2 regions of the Kitasatospora sp. NPDC001683 genome follow, and region 2 is predicted to be linked to the other one. Evidence: riboswitches for the same ligand, from Rfam matches in the RefSeq annotation. Region 2 holds a riboswitch; the other holds the start of a gene.
What was found. A riboswitch is a leader RNA that binds a small molecule or an ion and turns the genes downstream of it on or off. The one in region 2 is predicted to bind S-adenosylmethionine.
Positions count from the first base shown of each region.

Region 1: another riboswitch for S-adenosylmethionine. It lies ahead of ACWCYO_RS19035 (aminotransferase class V-fold PLP-dependent enzyme); the one in region 2 lies ahead of ACWCYO_RS19570 (IclR family transcriptional regulator).

Region 1 is NZ_JBSFGK010000032.1:14,749-18,815, reverse strand. Features, by position in the region: gene ACWCYO_RS19045 (rhomboid family intramembrane serine protease) at 1-768, shown strand, start outside; gene ACWCYO_RS19040 (Lrp/AsnC ligand binding domain-containing protein) at 811-1,092, shown strand; gene ACWCYO_RS19035 (aminotransferase class V-fold PLP-dependent enzyme) at 1,096-2,472, opposite strand; SAM riboswitch class IV at 2,525-2,642, opposite strand; gene trpD (anthranilate phosphoribosyltransferase) at 3,001-4,067, opposite strand, start outside.
Region 2 is NZ_JBSFGK010000033.1:47,643-51,709, reverse strand. Features, by position in the region: gene ACWCYO_RS19585 (sialidase family protein) at 1-739, shown strand, start outside; partial or broken gene ACWCYO_RS19580 (zinc ribbon domain-containing protein) at 815-1,129, opposite strand; gene ACWCYO_RS19575 (hypothetical protein) at 1,121-1,264, shown strand; gene ACWCYO_RS19570 (IclR family transcriptional regulator) at 1,282-1,995, opposite strand; SAM riboswitch class I at 2,205-2,347, opposite strand; gene ACWCYO_RS19565 (TetR/AcrR family transcriptional regulator) at 2,445-3,047, opposite strand; gene ACWCYO_RS19560 (class I SAM-dependent methyltransferase) at 3,123-3,944, shown strand.

The DNA.
Region 1 (4,067 bases), on a different contig from region 2:
CCCGACCACACCGACGCGCGGGACGGCCGCCCGGCGGTGCCCGCCCCGGCGGTCACCTACGCCCTGATCGCGCTCAACACCCTGGTCTTCCTGCTCGGCCCGGCCGCCGGCCTCAACCCGCTGTACGGCACCGGCCAGGCCCGGATCTGCGCCGAACAGCGGTACGAGCAGCGCTGGGGCGCCGTGCCCGCCGAGCTGCTGACCGGCCACCCGCTCACCGCCGAGCAGCTGGCCGACGGCCCCGACCCGGTCCCCGGCTGCCCCGCCGCCCCCACCCCGGGCAAGCACCCGGCGGTCTCCGCCCTCACCGGGCTCTTCCTGCACGCCGGCTGGCTGCACCTGCTGGGCAACCTGCTCTTCCTCCACGTCTTCGGCCCCACCGTCGAACGGCGGCTCGGCCGGGCCAGGTACCTCCTCTTCTACCTGGCCGCCGGCAGCCTCGCCTCGTACGGCTTCGCCCTCGCCGAGGCGCACTCCCCCGGCTTCACCCGGGTCCTGATCGGCGCCTCGGGCGCGATCTCCGGCGTGCTCGGCGCCTACCTGCGCTTCCACCCGAAGGCCCGGGTGACCACCCTGGTCCCGCTGCTCCTCTTCCTCCCACTGCGCTTCCCGGCCTGGCTGGTGCTCGGCCTCTGGTTCGCCCTGCAGTGGTGGTCGGTGCACTCGGCCGGGCCCGGGGTGGCCTACCTGGTGCACGTGATCGGCTTCTCGGCCGGCTTCCTGTACGCCTGCACCATGGTCGGGCACCCCCCGAGACGCCCCCGCTGAGGCCCGATACGCTGGCCGCACCCCACGAAGGAGCCCGAGAACGTGATCACCGCCATCGTCCTGATCAAGACCAGTGTCGACCGCATCCCGGAGATCGCCGAGGCCATCGCCGCCATCGAGGGCGTCAGCGAGGTCTACTCGGTGACGGGCGGCTACGACCTGGTCGCGATGGTCCGGGTGCGCCGCCACGACGACCTGGCCGAGGTCATCCCGGGCCGGCTCAACAAGGTCCCGGGCGTGGCCCACACCGAGACCCAGATCGCCTTCCGCACCTACTCCCAGCACGACCTGGAAGCGGCGTTCGCCCTCGGCCTGGACGAGTGACCGTCAGCCGTCACGGCGGCTGTCGGCGACGCAACGGCCGCCCTCGTTGCGGTAGTTCCACGCCGCGCCGTCGGTGACCAGCTCGCGCACGGCGGTCAGGAAGCGCTCGATGTGCTCGTCCGGCGTGCCGGCCCCGAAGCTCACCCGGATCGCGTTCAGGCTGCGCTCCCCCGGCAGCGAGGGCTCGGGCGCCCCGCACACAGAGACTGGACCGGGAGCCACGCCGGACTCCTCACCGAGCAGGGTCCGCACCAGCGGGTGGGCGCAGAACAGCCCGTCGCGCACCCCGATGCCGTACTCGGCGGACAGCGCGGCCGAGAAGTGCGAGCTGTTCCAGTCCCGGACCACGAAGGACAGCACGCCCACCCGGGCGGAGCCCTCGCCGAACAGGTTCAGCACCTTGACCTGCGGAATCTCCGCCAGCCCCGCCGTCAGCCGCTCGACCAGCTGCCGCTCCCGGGCCTCCAACGCGTCGAAGCCGGCCTCGGTCAGCGCCCGGCAGGCCGAGGCGATCGCGTAGGCGCCGATGACGTTCGGCGAGCCAGCCTCGTGCCGGGCCGGACCGGTGTGCCACTGCACCGCCACCGAGCCGTCCAGCTCCCGGGCGACCGTCCGGGTCGCCCCGCCGCCGGCCAGGTACGGCTCGGCCGCGTCCAGCCAGTCCGCCCGCCCGGCGAGCACCCCGGCGCCGAACGGCGCGTACAGCTTGTGACCGGAGAAGGCGATCCAGTCGACGTCCAGCTCGCGCACCGAAACCCGGTGGTGCGGGGCCAGCTGGGCGGCGTCCAGCACCACCCGGGCGCCGTGCCGGTGCGCGCTCGCGGTCAGCTCGGCGACCGGCCACAGCTCGCCGGTCACGTTGGAGGCACCGGTGACGCACAGCAGCTTCGGCCCCTCGGGCGCCCCGGCGAGCGCCGCCTCCAGCGCGGCCACCGCCTCGGCCCGCGAGCGCGGCGCCCGCAGGTAGCTGACCTCCAGCCCGGCGTGCGCCCAGGGCAGCAGCGAGGCGTGGTGCTCGGTCTCGAAGGCGAACACCCGGGTGCCGGCCGGCACGGCGGCGGCCAGCAGGTTGAGCGAGTCGGTGGTGGCGCGGGTGAAGACCACCTGGTCACCCTCGCGCAGGTCGAGGAACTCGGCGACGGTACGGCGGCTCTGCTCGAACAGGTCGGTGGACAGCTGCGACAGGTACCCGGCGCCGCGGTGCACGCTGCCGTAGTACGGGGCGTAGGCGGCGACGTCGTCCCAGACCCGCTGGAGCGCCGGCGCGCTGGCCGCGTAGTCGAGCGCCGCGTAGCCCACCTTCTCACCGCTGGCGAGCGGCACCTGGACGTCGTGGCCGAGGACGGCGAGCGGGGCGAAGACTTCGGTGGAGAGGGACATGAGGATGCACTCCTTCGAGGGGTGAGGGACCCCGGGAGTGCTGGTCGTCCGGCGTCCGCGCTTGTCGCGCGGACGGCCTGCCCGGCGACCCGGTCCTCACCCAGGGCACCCCGCCACGGACGGAGGGTTGCCGGACAGCCAGCTGGGGCTTGGCGCTGTCACTCATGACCTGGCCCAGACTCTAGGTCGGGTACGTCGGAGGGTCAAACGGGCATCCACCATCCGGACAGTGTTCTCGCCCGCTCGCCTCCGGGGCGCTCGAACCCGGCGCCGACGCTCGTCGCTCCGGCGCTCGTACCTCGCTTGTCACTCCTCAACTCTCGGCACCGGCGCGCCCCTTCGGCTCGAGGCGCGCAAAGGGCCCGCACCGACCAATCGCCAGGCGCTCGAACCCGGCGCCGACGCTCGTCGCTCCGGCGCTCGTACCTCGCTTGTCACTCCTCAACTCTCGGCACCGGCGCGCCCCTTCGGCTCGGGGCGCGCAAAGGGCCCGTACCGACCAATCGCCACGGGCCCTCAACTGCCGTCTCAGATCCGGCTGGTGGCCTCCGACCAGCGCCGCAGCAGGTCCTGCGCCGCGCCCGAGTCGATCGCCTCGGCCGCCCGGGCCATGCCCGCCGCGAGCTGCTCCGTCAGCGGCGCGTCGCCGAGGTCCAGCGCGACCAGCGCCGACGCCGTGTTCAGCAGGACGGCGTCCCGCACCGGCCCGCGCTCCCCGGCCAGCAGCCGGCGCGCGACCTCGGCGTTGTACGCGGCGTCGGCCCCGCGCAGCGCCTCGATGCCGACCAGCTCGATGCCGACGTCCCGCGGATCGAAGGTGGTCTCGGTGACCGCCCCGTCGCGCACCACCCACACCCGCGAGGTGGTGGTGATGGTCAGTTCGTCCAGCCCGTCGTCGCCGCGGAACACCAGCGCCGTCGCCCCGCGCCGGGCGAGCACCCCCGCGATCAGTCCGGCGAGCCGGGTGTCGAAGCAGCCGATCGCGTGCGCGGTGACCTTCGCCGGGTTGGTCAGCGGGCCGAGGATGTTGAAGGCGGTCGGCACCCCGAGGTCGCGCCGGGCGGTGGCGGCGTGCCGCATCGAGGGGTGGAACCTCGCCGCGAAGCAGAAGGTGAGTCCGACCTCCTCGGCGACCTCGGCCACCCGCCGGGCCGACAGGTCCAGCGCCACCCCGAGCTTCTCCAGCACGTCCGAGGAGCCGCTGGAGGAGGAGGCGGCCCGGTTGCCGTGCTTGACCACCTTGGCCCCGGCGGCCGCCGCGACGATCGCCGACATGGTGGAGATGTTGACGGTCTTCGCCCGGTCGCCGCCGGTGCCGACGATGTCGACCGCCGGGCCGGGGATGTCCAGCGGCTCGGCGTGCTGGTACATCGCGTCGACCAGACCGGCGATCTCGTCCACCGTCTCGCCCTTGGCCCGCAGCGCCACCATGAACCCGGCCACCTGGACGGGGGACGCCTCGCCGCTCATGATCCGGTCCATCGCCCACGCGGTGGAGGAGCGGTCGAGGTCCTCCCCCTTCAACAGTGCCGCCAGGAGGTCCGGCCAGGTGCGGACCACCTGCGCGGGGTCGGTACCACCGTTCGCAGGGTTCA
Region 2 (4,067 bases):
CGACGTGCACTTCGGCATGGTCAGCTCCACCGACCAGGGCGAGACCTGGAGCCAACCGGTCCGGGTCGCCACCGACACCTCCGTCCCCGAGGTCGACCCGAACGCGCCCGCCGACGCCACCAAGTCCCTCCGGGCCGGCGGCGGTCTGCCGAGCGTGGCCGTCGACCCGCAGACCGGCGAGCTCTACCTCGCCTACGAGGGTTCGGAGTTCACCGGCGGCCAGTACGACGCGATCCAGCTGGTGCACTCCACGGACGGCGGCCAGACCTGGAGCGGTCCGACCCGGATCAGCCAGGCCCCGGGCGCCCCGGCGTTCACCCCGTCCATCATCGTGACCGCCAACGGCACCGTCGCCGTCAGCTACTACGACCTGCGCTACCTCACCCCCGGCAACACCACCACGCTACCCACCGCCGCCTGGCTGCTCAGCTTCCCGCGCGGCGGCGAGGACAGCCCGATCGAACGGCAGGTCTCGCCGGTCTTCGACTGGCTGCAGGCGCCCTTCGCCGGCGGCCACTTCCTCGGCGACTACCAGGCGCTGATCAACGACGGCCACCAGATCCGCCCGGTCATGGTGACCGCCAACAGCGCCGACCCGCTGAACTCCACCGACGTGTACAGCGGCCGCTTCCAGCCCGGCACCCTGCGCAGCCCCGCCGCCGGCGCGCCCGGCGCACAGGCCGCGCACGCCGCAGCGCCCGTCACCGGCCCGCGCGCCGTCCAGCACCTGCGGCGCTGACACCCTCCGAATGGACGGACGGCGTCCTGCGGCTCTCGAAGGCGAGCCGCGGGACACCGTTCGGGTTCCGGAGGCTCAGGCCCGCACCGTCCCGTCCACCGCCGCCGCCGTCGCCGAGGCGGCGACCTGTGCGGTAGCGGGCTTGACGCGCTTCGCGCGCCTGACGACTGCCCTTCCGGCAGCCGGGATGAGCGCGAGGCCCATCCGGTACAGGTGCAAGACGTTCCGGGCCGCGTTGTGGTCGGCGTCGCCCGACCAGCCGCAGTCCGGGTTCTTGCACACGAACACGGCCTGGGACTTCCTGCTGCCGGGCGTGGTGAAGCCGCACGCGGAGCAGCGCCGGGAGGCGCCGGGGGCGGGGACCTTGACCAGGGTGCCGCCGTGCCGGGCGACGGCACCACCCGCTTCGCCTTCCTCGGCGGCCTGCGGTTCCGCAGCCCGCGCTTCCTCGCCCCCGCGCTGCGCCCGTTCACCGGGGACCCGCTGGCGCGGTTCGCCGCCCTCGTCGACAAGGCCGCGCAGTAGGCGGCACCGCGGCCGGGTCAGGGGCGGTGCAGGGCCTCGGTGAGGCGGGCGGCCGCCTCGATGACGGCCTTGGAGAGGTGGGTGCCGGGGTGGCGGGTGAGCCGTTCGATCGGGCCGGAGACGGACACGGCCGCCACCACCCGGTTGGACGGCCCGCGGACGGGTGCCGAGACGGAGGCCACCCCCGGCTCGCGTTCGCCGATCGACTGGGCCCAGCCGCGGCGCCGTACCCCGCTGAGCGCGGTGGCGGTGAAGCGGGCGCCCTGCAGACCGCGGTGGAGGCGCTCCGGCTCCTCCCAGGCGAGCAGGACCTGGGCCGCGGATCCGACCTTCATCGGAAGGGCGAGGCCGACCGGAACGGTGTCGCGCAGGCCGAAGAGGCGCTCGACCGCCGCCACGCAGATCCGCACCTCGCCCTGCCGGCGGTAGAGCTGGGCGGTCTCGCCGGTGACGTCGCGCAGGTGGGTGAGGACCGAGCCGGCCGCGGTCAGCAGGCGGTCCTCACCGGCGGCGGCCGAGAGCTCGGCGAGTCGCGGGCCGAGGACGAACCGGCCCTGCAGGTCCCGGCCGAGCAAGCGGTGGTGCTCCAGCGCGACGGCGATCCGGTGGGCGGTCGGCCGCGCCAGGCCGGTGGCGTCCACGAGTCCGGCCAGGGTGGCCGGACCGGCCTCCAGGGTGCCGAGGATCGAGGTGATCTTGTCGAGCACGCCGACGCCGCTCGTGTTCTCCAGGTTCTCCATGGACGGGTACTCCAGTCTCGAATCCCGTGTGCCGTGGGTGGGTTCGGCTCACGGACGCTCCGGTGGGGTGGGGAGCGGGGTGGTCAGCGAGGACAGGCCTGCGAATGCAGCCGGTTGCCTGCGCCGGACACGAGACGGGTACGCGAAAGGGCCGGGGCGGGAAGCGCCCGGGCGAAGGACAGCACAGAGAGCACCGTGTCTCCTCATCTTTCCCGCGCCACGTTGGCGACAGGCCGGAGTTGGCACTGATCCCGGGCGGCACGGCGCGTACTTCGGACGCCGGTTCGACCGGGGAGTTGCCGGGGCTTCGTAGGGCCGGTCCCTCCACCCCTCTGGATGATTCGCGACGAACCATACAAGATTCCCCGGGCGCCCCGCCAAAACTTTCCCCACCCGCACAACCGGCGGCGATCAGCGCCGTCGCGGGCGGCCCGTCGGTTTCAGCGAGGCCGCCGTTGCACGACGTCGGCGAGCACCGTGGTCACCAGCTTGTTGACGGTCGCCTTCGTCGGCGGGTCCGGATCGCGGTCCGCGAACAGCAGGTGCCCGCCTCCGACCAGGGAGAGGGTGAGCGAGTCGATGTCGGCATCGGCTGCGATGCGGCCCAGGGCCCGTTCGTCCGTCAGGTAGGCGGAGACCGCCGTCGCGACCTGGGCGAGGACCGCGATGCCGCCACCGGGGGTGGCCTGCCGCAGCCGGGCGCGCAGCTCGTCCCGGAAGGTGATGAGCGGGATGATCGCCACCGGGACCGGTCCGAACAGGGTGATCAGCGCGCCGGTGAGGTTGTCGGCCACGGTGCCGGCGCCGACGGTCTCGCGCAGCGCCCGCGCCTGCGCCTCGAGCCGTGCGGCCCGGTCGAGCACGAGCTCGGTGAGGAAGGCGTCGAAATCGGTGAAGTGCCGGTGCAGCACGCCTTTGGCGCAGCCTGCCTCGTCGGTGACGGCCCGGCTGGTCAGCCCGTTCGGGCCGTCCCGCAGCAGCACGCGTTCGGCTGCGTCGAACAGTTGCTGGCGCGCGTCGCGAAGATGCACCCCGGTCGGCAACTCGCAGATCCTCTCGTGTACACGGACTCCGGTGCGCCCATTGGCAGGTGGGCGCTTGCCCACTAAAGTGAACGCATGCCCACTTTACCGCGGGAGCACCCCGACCCGGCGCGGCCGCACCAGGCCCGGCAGACCGCCGAATCGTTCGGCACGGACGCGCAACGCTACGACCAGGCCCGCCCCCGCTACCCCGATGACCTGGTGTCACGCATCGTCGCCGGAAGCCCGGGGCCCCACGTACTCGACGTCGGCTGCGGCACCGGCATCGCATCCCGCCAGTTCCAGGCCGCCGGCTGCACCGTGCTCGGCATCGACCCGGACGCCCGGATGGCCGACGCCGCGCGAGCCCACGGCCTGCGGGTCGAGGTGGCGACCTTCGAAGCCTGGGAGCCGGCCGGCCGAAGGTTCGACACGGTGATCGCCGCCCAGTCGTGGCACTGGGTGGACCCGGCCGTCGGCGCCCCGAAGGCGGCCAGGGTGCTGCGCCCCGGCGGGCGCCTGGCGATCTTCGGGCACGTCTTCGAACCGCCCGCCGAGGTGGCCGAGGCGTTCGCCGCGGCCTACCGGCGGGTCGCGCCCGACTCCCCGTTCAGCAGCCAGCCGGCCCGGCGTCCGCTGGAGACGTACCTGGCCGGTTACGCGAAGATCGCCGACGCGATCCGCGAGACCGGGCGGTTCGACGATCCGGAACAGTGGCGATTCGACTGGCAGCGGCCCTACACCCGCGAGCAGTGGCTGGACCTGCTCCCCACCACCGGCGCCCTCACCCGGCTCCGCCCCGATCAACTGGCCGAGACACTGGGCGCGGTCGGCCGAGCCATCGGCGCCCTGGGCGGCCGCTTCACCATGAACTACACCACCCTGGCGACCACCGCCGTACGCGCCGGCACTCCTTGAGGCGTCGCCGCGAACAGGCGCGCGGCTTTCCGGAGGGCGGCTCCAACTCGCCCGCAGCGCTCGCCCTTTGGGGGGCCGCAGCGCCGGCCCTTGCGGGCGGCGGCCGAGCCCCGGTCGGTACGG